3 regions of the Kordiimonas sp. UBA4487 genome follow, and region 3 is predicted to be linked to each of the others. Evidence: riboswitches for the same ligand, from Rfam matches in the RefSeq annotation. Region 3 holds a riboswitch; each other region holds the start of a gene.
The links. Region 3 has a riboswitch for cobalamin ahead of metE (5-methyltetrahydropteroyltriglutamate--homocysteine S-methyltransferase). Riboswitches for the same ligand answer to the same signal wherever they lie in the genome.

Region 1: another riboswitch for cobalamin. It lies ahead of B3Z17_RS05955 (TonB-dependent receptor plug domain-containing protein); the one in region 3 lies ahead of metE (5-methyltetrahydropteroyltriglutamate--homocysteine S-methyltransferase).
Region 2: another riboswitch for cobalamin. It lies ahead of B3Z17_RS14700 (ABC transporter substrate-binding protein); the one in region 3 lies ahead of metE (5-methyltetrahydropteroyltriglutamate--homocysteine S-methyltransferase).

The regions. Positions count from the first base shown of each region.
Region 1 is NZ_DGNR01000011.1:97,818-101,091, forward strand. It holds gene B3Z17_RS05955 (TonB-dependent receptor plug domain-containing protein) at 1-1,480, opposite strand, end outside; cobalamin riboswitch at 1,630-1,841, opposite strand; tRNA gene B3Z17_RS05960 (tRNA-Thr) at 1,937-2,011, opposite strand; gene dcd (dCTP deaminase) at 2,461-3,015, shown strand; gene murA (UDP-N-acetylglucosamine 1-carboxyvinyltransferase) at 3,118-3,274, shown strand, end outside.
Region 2 is NZ_DGNR01000013.1:637,642-640,915, forward strand. It holds gene B3Z17_RS14695 (methyl-accepting chemotaxis protein) at 1-875, opposite strand, end outside; cobalamin riboswitch at 1,052-1,273, shown strand; gene B3Z17_RS14700 (ABC transporter substrate-binding protein) at 1,439-2,293, shown strand; gene B3Z17_RS14705 (FecCD family ABC transporter permease) at 2,338-3,274, shown strand, end outside.
Region 3 is NZ_DGNR01000003.1:214,409-217,682, forward strand. It holds gene metE (5-methyltetrahydropteroyltriglutamate--homocysteine S-methyltransferase) at 1-1,736, opposite strand, end outside; cobalamin riboswitch at 1,960-2,151, opposite strand; gene hspQ (heat shock protein HspQ) at 2,315-2,638, opposite strand; gene queF (preQ(1) synthase) at 2,982-3,274, shown strand, end outside.

The sequences.
Region 1 (3,274 bases), on a different contig from region 3:
TTTCCGCAATATTGCGGTAGCCGTCGGCGAAGGTGAAGGTGATCAGGTCATCAATATCCTGATTGAAGTAGGTCGCCCCAAAGGTCGCGCGGCCATCGAGGAACGGCTGCTTGAAGCCAACTTCCCAGCTATTGGACCGCTCGGGCTTCAACGCCAGTTCAGGCAATCCTTCCGCCTGTGCGACATTGGAATCGAAGCCGCAGCATGCGAAGGTCAGGTGGAAGATGGTCGGCGCCTTGAAGCCTTCGCTCCAGGCCGCGGTAATCTGCGTGCCCGTGCCTTCAAACTGGTAAGACGCATTCAGTTCACCATTGGTGGTGGAACCGAAAGTTTCATGGTCATCCACCCGCACGCCGCCGGACACTGTCAGGCCATCGATGCCGTCATAAGAAAGGATACCGAAGATACTGTCGGTTGAGATGGGCTCCGGGTCCTGCGACTTGGCTTCGGTCACCTCATGCTGGGCACCTGCTGTCAGCGTCCAGCCGTCGGCCACTTCCAACACACCCAGATAATCGAAATTCAGGCGCTCCCCTTCAGCCCCAAAGCTGAAGATGCCTGCGTTAAAATTATCGCGCTGGATGGATGAATATTCCACCGACAGCGTGTTCGACAGGCGACCGTCCATCAGGTCGATATACGCACGGCCCGCGACGGAAAATTCTTCTGACTTGCTGCTGTCCTCCGTGTCGGCCAGGCCATAGGTGAAGTCGTCTCTGAGGGTGAAGCCGTCATAGTCGCTTTCGGTGTCGGTATAGCTGGTGGTCACATCGAAGCTGAAACCATCCGTCAGCTTGGTGCGAACACGGCCGCGCACAGTCAGGCTTTCGTAGCCGTCATCCTCGTCACCGACTTCAGCAGCAGAGATGCCGTCGGTATCAAAGTAGGACGCGCTCAGGTTAAAGTTCATCCGGTCACTGCCGCCACGCACGGAACCGCCAATACGCTTGCTCTCAAAGGAGCCATATTCACCGAAAACTTCACCCGCAAGACCTTCTTCGCCGGATTTGGTGATGATGTTGATCACGCCGCCGATGGCATCGGAACCATACAGCACCGCCTGCGGGCCGCGCAGTACCTCGATACGCTCAATGCCGTTCGGGTCAAGGGTTGAAAAGTTGAAGCCACCACCCGGCTGGGACGGGTCATTCACCTGCACGCCGTCGATCAGGATCACGGTCTGGTCGGACGACCCACCACGGATGGTGACCGTTGCCACTCCGCCGAAGGTGCCATTCTGGTTGATGGCCACGCCCGGCAGGCTTTGCAGCGCGTCAACAACATACTGGTACTGGCGCTCAACAAGCTCGGCTTCACTCAGCACCGCGATGCTTTTGGCCACTTCGCTAATCGGTTGCGTGCGGCGACCCGCGGTTACGACAAATTCTTCGATATCTTCATCCTGCGCACTGGCTGCAGGCACATATGTAAGGGCGCTGGTGGCAACCAGAAGCGCCTTTAGAGGGGATAGTCTGGACATGGACAGGCTCCATTTTCGGCCTCTTTGAGGCCCGTAAAACAACAGCTGCAGAAATGGAGATTGTCAGACGAGAGAGGGACAAGCTCCGCACACAGCAACGACCTTGTCGCCGGTACGGAAATCCGCTTCCCATGGTTGACCCGACCAGAGAAATGGGCGACCAGATGGCAGGTCTCCTGGCTTGTGTCTCACCGTGCTCCCCGCCCTTCCCGGCTTTCACCAGTGGGCCCTTCGGGGGACACTCCACACATACAGTTGCGGGCACAGCTGCGGATTTGCCCTTCCTTTTCGGGGGACTTACCGCATTCCCTCTTCGCTCTTACCCTAACGGGCAACAGAACCATCGCGTGCGCCATGCATAGAGGCTCACGCGGGCAAATTCAATATAAAGATATGCGGGCCGCACAAGCGTTCCTGAGCGAGGCAGTGAGATTAATTTGTCGGGGAAACGAAGCGTGGTGCTGCTGAGAAGATTTGAACTTCCGACCTCTCCCTTACCAAGGGAGTGCTCTACCCCTGAGCTACAGCAGCAGGCCACGTCTTGCGAGCGATCTTCTATAAGCGCCCTAGGCATGAGTCAATAAGTAATTTCCGTACACATTCAATCTTGAAAATCTCGGCTGATTGGCGCAAATGTGGGCACATGAGCGAAAAGACTAAACAAGACGTCCCTGTGAAACAGGATTCGGGCAAGCTGAAGGATGCCGAAAAGCAGGCCCGGCTGGCTGAAGCCCTGCGCGCCAACCTGCGCCGCCGCAAGGAACAGCAGCGGACACGCAAGACAGAAGACTGATCAGGCGACTAAATAGCCGTCCGATCTCAGCTTTTTCCCGGACAGCTAAAAGCCCCCTCAACAATTCCCATATCTGGTAGGTTTAACGCTTGTCGCGCACAAGCGATTGGCTTACTAATGCCAAAAATAGCTGTGCCCCGGTGGGTTGGGGAAACAGGCAACCAGATGTCACTCAGGGGAGACGCCAATGGCCATCATGTCCGATAAATGGATTCGCGAAATGTCACAACAGCACGGCATGATCGAACCGTTTGTAGACGGGCAGGTCAGGAAGGATAACATCTCATACGGGTTATCGTCCTACGGCTATGACGCCCGCGTGGCGCCCGAGTTCAAGATTTTTACCAATGTGGACTCGGCCATTGTCGACCCCAAGGACTTTTCCCCGAAAAGCTTTGTCGACCGCGACACAGACGTGTGCATCATCCCGCCGAACAGCTTTGCCTTAGCGCGCACCGTTGAATATTTCCGCATTCCGAAAGACGTGCTGGTGATCTGCCTTGGCAAATCCACCTACGCGCGCTGCGGCATCATCGTGAATGTCACGCCGCTGGAACCCGGCTGGGAAGGCCATGTGACGCTGGAGTTCTCCAACACCACGCCACTGCCCGCAAAAATTTACGCCAACGAGGGCGCCTGCCAGTTCCTGTTCCTGCAAGGCAACGAGCCGTGCGAGACCGCCTACAGCGACCGCGCAGGCAAATATCAGGGCCAGACCGGCGTTACCCTGCCGAAGCTTTAATTTGTTTGCCCAAACACGGGCACTCCGGCGCCGTTAAGATGCCTTTATTGAAGGCCAAGTTTTGCCTTCAGTTGAGTATTGTTGAAAAGGGCACATAGACAGATGGACAAACTGGTTATTGAGGGCGGGAACAGGCTTGAAGGCGTGGTTCCCATTTCAGGCGCGAAAAACTCCGCGCTCAAGCTCATGTGTGCGTCCCTGCTGTCGTCCGAACCCCTGACGCTTCATAACATGCCGCGACTGGCGGACATCACCACGC
Region 2 (3,274 bases), on a different contig from region 3:
TCTGCCGCTTCCATCTCGGCTTTCTGGGCGGCTTCCCGTTCTTCCGCCAACTGCTCGACCTTCTTCATCTCATCTCGGAAGAACTCCATCGCGCGACCCATGTCGCCGATCTCGTCCTGGCGGCCGGTGTGCGGAATATCGATATCCAGCTTGTTCTCCGCCAGCGTCAGCATGGTGCCGGTGATGTCATTCACAGGTGCCGCGATTGAATGGCCAACGCCGCGGGCAATCACAACAGCCAACAGCACACCAAGCGCGCCCGTGACAATTAGGGTCCATGTCTGGAAGCTGAAGGCGCTCAGCATTTCGTCTACGATGGACTGTTGTTGCCCTTGCTGTAATTCAACCAGTTCGTTGATGCTGTACAGAACCTTTTCGAGGGGCGGCCAACTAGTGCCGTCGATCTCCAACTGTCGGGCTTGCAGGCGGGCGTCTTCGCCGCCCTGCATTGCCAGGTCTATCTGGCGGCGGAACATCGTCTTCAGGGTTTCGGTATTCGCCTTCAGTTCCCTTGCGATCCGCAGGCCGTCACCATTTTCTTCTTCATATTCACGATACAGGTTGATCAAGGTTGTGATGTCCCGGTCAAACTGTTTGGACCGGTCCTCGAACAGGCCCACCAGATAGTCATTTTGCGTCAGGACGGTCCCGCGTGTTAGCGCCAGCATATCGGTGACGTCATATTGTACCTGCCGCAGCATGGCGGTGGATGCATAGCGGTTCGCTGCCAGCTTGGTGGTCGACTGCACCCCTTGCACCTGGATCAAGTTGCCGATCACAAATAACAGCAAAAGCGCTACCAGCGCACCTTGGCCGAGAGCAAGTTTCATTGTCAGGGAATAGTCCCGCAGAAAAGCATCAAAGAATCGTCTCATCGAAGAGCTCCAGGAAGGCGCCGTGGCGCATTAGACCGAAACAAAGGAACTGGGGCCATCTGCCGGCCCGAATGGCGGGATTCGAAATCCGACATCATTGTCCCAAAGCAGGGTTAAAGTTGCGTTAGCGGTCTTGCCAACTGGCAATAAGCGCCTTGCCGGGGCGCGAACCATGCAGTATAGCGGGATCAGGTGGTGCTGGCCCGGCGCCAAAGGCGTTGGGCAGCTAAGAGGGAACACGGACGTTGACCTCGTCAACTGTATGCCGTGGCTGTACCCGCAACTGTGATTGGGGACGCGTTTCAACAAGGCCCACTGGACCGCTAAGTTTGGTCTGGGAAGGGTGAAACGGCGGATGATCCAAAAGCCAGGAGACCTGCCACCGCGTCGCCCATCTGTCAGCCGGGCTAGCTGATCAGAGCGGTTCTCCCGCAATGGCGACAATCCCGCTGAAATGCGCGGAGATTGTCCCTGTCTTTTAAGGCAAGCTCCCGTTCAGTGGTTTTGTGAAACCAAGAATGATGGGAGCGGGCATGCCCTCAAGCCTGCAATTGAAACACTTTTTGACAGCTGCTGTTGTTGTGGCAGGCATTGCTGCGCGCGCAGGTGCAGCGCCCACCGTGGCTGGGCTTGATTTCTGCGCCGACCAATATGTCCTGGCCTTCGCTGACCGGCAGGATATCGTCGCTGTGTCGGGGGATGCCACCAGCCCGAATTCTTTTTACCTCCGGCGGGCCCAAGGTCTCCATGCACTCAGGGGGGGCGCCGAAGAGGTTCTGATGCTGCGGCCGGATATCCTTGTGCGCAGCTACCGGGGGAGCCTGTCTATGGATGCCAAATTTGAACGCGTCGGCATTACCTCTTACCAGCCGCCTTATGCCTTCAACTTCGAGGCCAACCTGAAGAATTTTGGGGCTGTTGCCACGCTTTTGGGGCACGAGGCAGAGGGCAAGGCCTTCATGGCGGACTATATGGCCCGGTACCAAGCGCTAAAGCAGGCTGCCCCTATTCCCATGAAGACGGTCTATATGACTCCCAGCGGCTTCACGGCAGGGAAGGGAAGTTCGGTAGACGATATGATCCGACTGGCCGGACTTGACCCAATTGCCGAGGACCTTGGCCTGAACGGTTGGGGGCCTTTGCCCCTCGAACAGCTGGTCATGATGCCGCCTGACCTGGTGGTTGGCAGCTTTTTCGAGGAAGGGGCTGTTCATATTTCCAATTGGAGCAGCGGGCGCCACACAGTGTTCCGCGATCTGGTGAAAGACGTGCCGTCGATCATGGTGCCAAGCGGCATGATGTCCTGCGGCGGTGCCTTTACGGTGGATGCTGCCGAATATATCCGCTCGGAAATCAAACGTCGTGAATTGATGCCAAATAGGGTTGCCGCCGCGGCGACCGGGGAGAAACAAGAGTGATCAGGAAGCTGCAACAAAACGGCTGGCTGCTGAACGTGTCGCTGATGGGGGTTATCCTGATCGTGGCGCTGATGTCAGGCATGTTTGGCCAGGTGGACCTCGATGTTGCGCAGGTGGCGGCGGCTGTATTTGGTCCGCCCGACAGCCCGGAGGCCATCATCGTGCGCGAACTGCGTTTGCCTAGGGTGCTGCTGGCTATTCTCGCCGGTGCGTCGCTAGGCTATTCCGGTGCTGCCCTTCAGGGGCTTCTTCGCAACCCGCTGGCTGATCCGGGTGTGATAGGCGTGTCGGCCAGTGCCAGCTTGGGGGCAGTTATTGCCATTTATATGGGGCTGGCGGCGATGTCGTCTCTCGCCATTCCAGTCATGGCCATGGCAGGTGCGTTTGTTTCGACCGCGATCCTGATGCTATTGGCCTCGCGTGATGCCAGCGTGCTGACGCTGATCCTGGCTGGTATTGGGATTTCAAGCTTGGCCACTGCCGCCATTGCGCTGGTGATGAATTTTACCTCAAACCCGGTGACGGTGCAGGAAATGGTGATGTGGATGCTGGGGTCGCTTGAAAACAGGACGTTTGACGACCTCACATTGGCAGGGCCTTTCATCGTAGCGGGATGGCTTGCAATGCTGGGTGTGGGGCAGGGCCTGAACGCTCTGAGCCTTGGTGAAGAGGCCGCCCAGACGTTGGGGATTGACCTTAAACGCCTGCGCTGGCGCGTGGTGCTGGGGACAGCCCTGTCTGTGGGGGCGACCGTGTCAGTTTGTGGCGCCGTGGGTTTTGTCGGCCTAGTGGTGCCCCATATGGTACGGGCCATGATTGGTTATGAGCCGCGCCGCCTGCTGCTGCCGAGCGCGTTCCTGGGCGCGATCCTGATGATGCTTGCCGATATCCTGACCCGCCTGCCGATCGGTCACGGTCAGCTGCGCCTGGGCGTGGTGATGGCCATCATTGGCGCACCGGTATTCCTCTATATCGTGTTCA
Region 3 (3,274 bases):
ATCTGTTCGCAGGTTTCCGACCGCGGCTGGTCGTCGCGCACGAACGACCATTGCAGGATGGTCACAGGGCCCGTCAGCATGCCTTTCATCGGCTTCTGGGTCAGGCTTTGGGCATAGGCCGACCATTTGACCGTCATGGGTTCGGGGCGCGACACGTCACCATAGATAATCGGCGGTTTGACATAGCGTGAGCCATAGCTTTGCACCCAGCCGGATTTGGTGAAGGCAAAGCCCGCCAGCTGTTCGCCGAAATATTCGACCATGTCGTTGCGCTCAAACTCGCCATGCACCAGCACGTCCAGGCCCAGGGCTTCCTGGCGCCTGACCGCTTCCCGGGTCTCTGCCTCAAGGAAGGCGTCGTAGGCCTCAGCGGTCAGATCACCGCGCTTGAAGGCCGCGCGTGCCTGGCGGACTTCTTTGGTTTGCGGGAAGGACCCGATGGTGGTGGTGGGGTACAGCGGCAGGTCCAGCGCTGCCCGCTGTGCTGCGCGCCGTGTCTCATACGTGCTTGCGCGGCGGAAGTCTGACGGAAGCGTATTCTGCATCCGGTCATCCACCAGCGGGTTATGAATGCGGGCAGAAGTGCGCCGGCTCTCTGCCGCTGCGGCGCTGTCGTCGAAGGCGGAGGCGACATGGTCGCGGCCGTGATTTGCTGCACGCGTGAGCAGGCTGACTTCTTCAAGCTTCTGGGTTGCGAAGGCCAGCCAGCTCTTGAGTTCCGGGTCCAGCTTGGTCTCATTTTCCAGGTCCACCGGGCTGTGGATCAGCGAACAGGAAGGCGCTACCTGCAGCGCCCGGCCATCGAAAGCCGCGGCCTTTTCAAGCACAGCGAGTGCCTTATCAAGGTCCGTCCGCCAGATGTTGCGGCCATCCACCAGCCCGAGCGACAAGAGCTTGTCTTTACTGATAACCGACAGGCAGGCCGGAAGTTGGTCGGGCGCGCGGACAAGATCGATGTGCAGGCCATGGACGGGCAGGCGGGACGCCAGTGCCGTGTTGTCACCCAGCCCCTCGAAGTAGGTTGCCAGCAGAATTTTGAGCCCGCACTTGCCAAGGCGCGCGTAGGCTTGTTCGAACGCCTGACGCTGTTTGTCTGTTTCCGCGAGCGCGAGCACTGGTTCGTCAATCTGTACCCAGTCCGCGCCGGCGTCGACAAGTGATTGAAGCAGGTCGGCATAGACCGGCAGGACGCGGTCCAGCAGATCAAGCGGGTCATCAAGCGCCGCATCCTTACTTTTGCCAAGCGTCAGGTAGGTGACGGGGCCGATAATCACCGGGCGGGTGTGGATGCCCTGTGCCAGCGCTTCCTTGTATTCGTCCACCAGCCGGGTGGACGACAGGCTGAAGCGCTGGTCTGCGGTGAATTCCGGCACGATATAATGATAATTGGTGTCGAACCATTTGGTCATTTCCATCGCGGGCGCATTCTTGCTGCCGCGCGCCATGGCGAAATAGGTGTCCAGGCTGACGTGGCCGCCTGTGTGCTCAAACCGCGCGGGCACAGCGCCCAATGTGGCTGTCATGTCCAGTATCTGGTCATAAAAGGAGAAATCACCACAGGGGATAACATCAACGCCCTTCGATTGCTGCAGCTGCCAGTGGCGTGCACGCAGCGTTTTGCCGGTGCTAATCAGGTCTTTTTGGGAGATGTCCTGGCGCCAGTAGGCTTCCAGGGCTTTCTTGAGGTCGCGCGCCGCGCCGATGCGCGGGAAACCGAGATTGGCCGATTGTATCATGGCTAACCTTCCTTCTTGGATTTGAATGTGAAAACGGGCTGCGCGCAGGCGGGCTGCGAACAGGGAAGCTGGGGACAAAACGCGGAAGCACAGGCGGCACAAAGCGGCCCGGCATGCGGCTTACATGTCAGGGATCAGGGAAGCGTATTGAGCTTCACATTCGGCGGGAAAATTGGGTCTTGGTCATCTGTCGTCTCCACCGTCTCACCCCGGACGGACATTGGGTTGCGTTTCACCGATGGTAGGTCTCCTGGCTCGCGGGCCTGGGCTGGTCGCCTTCCCGGACACTTGTCCAGTGGCATGATGACCGGCCTTCACCGCTTACAGTTGCGGGGGCAGCTTCGGACTGACGCGCCATTTGGCGCACCGAATTCCCTGTTATCCCCTTGCGGGGACCATCGATGAGAAAATATATATAAAGAAATCTTTATATTGTCAACCATGTGTGTGCCGGGCTGGCACCGTTTGGATTCCGCGCACAAAAAAAGGCGCGGAACTCTGCGCCTTTTAATGTGTACCCGTATTCCTAAGGGGGGAAGGATGGGCGGGTACGGCTTGGAAAACTCAGGTACTCGAAACTAATTCACGACATGGCGGGAGGCGAAGTCTCCGCCGCTGCTGGCCTCAAAGAGGCGGCTCAGAAGCGGGTGATCGAACTCTTCCGTCTGGTCGCATTCCACCAGATTGTCTTCCGCCACGTATGTGGTGTGGGTCTCGCCGTCCACGAGGACGTGATACCAGGGGCGGTCTTTCGGGGGATGCGAGCTAGCCATGATGTCATACCATTCAGGAGACTGGCTATACACAGCATCCACATCGAAAATGAGACCGCGGTAACCGAACCTCCGGTGGATCACCACCGTACCCGGCGCAAAGCGTGCTCTGCAGATTTTTTGTGCCATTGTTCTTCTCCTAGTCAGTCGGTCGTCCAGGACCCTTTCGCTGTGTTTGCCTGAACTCGACAAGGCCACTTCTTGGCCCGTTAATTCCAACTATAAAGGGCCTAAATTAATAAAAGCTGAACTAATCGTTCAAAATTGTTAAGGAATTGGTAATTATATTTCAAAGGTTAACGCGTGCGATCTCAATTCCTTAACGCGGCAGGGCGGCGTTAAAGGGCACAAAGGGGTTAAAACCTTTGACAATCGGCGCCCTCAAAAGCATAGAGAACGCATGTAGCAGGGGATAATTCACCCTCGACTGTTTTGGCCTTATTATATGGGTCGGCCTTAAGGGATACATGGGATGACGAAAGAGATTTATCAAGGGCTCGAACAGCTGGGCGCCAAGTCGGACGCACCGCAGACGCCCGAGGAAGCGGTACTTGAATATGTGAAGAACCCGCGCCCGAAGTCTGATTACTGCGTGCGCTTCACGTGCCCTGAGTTCACGTCACTTTGCCCCGTGACCGGCCAACCCGATTTCGCCCACCTGGTGCTGGATTATGTGCCGGGCGACAGCCTGGTGGAAAGCAAGAGCCTGAAGCTGTTCCTGCAGTCTTTCCGCAACCACGCCGCCTTCCATGAAGATTGCACGGT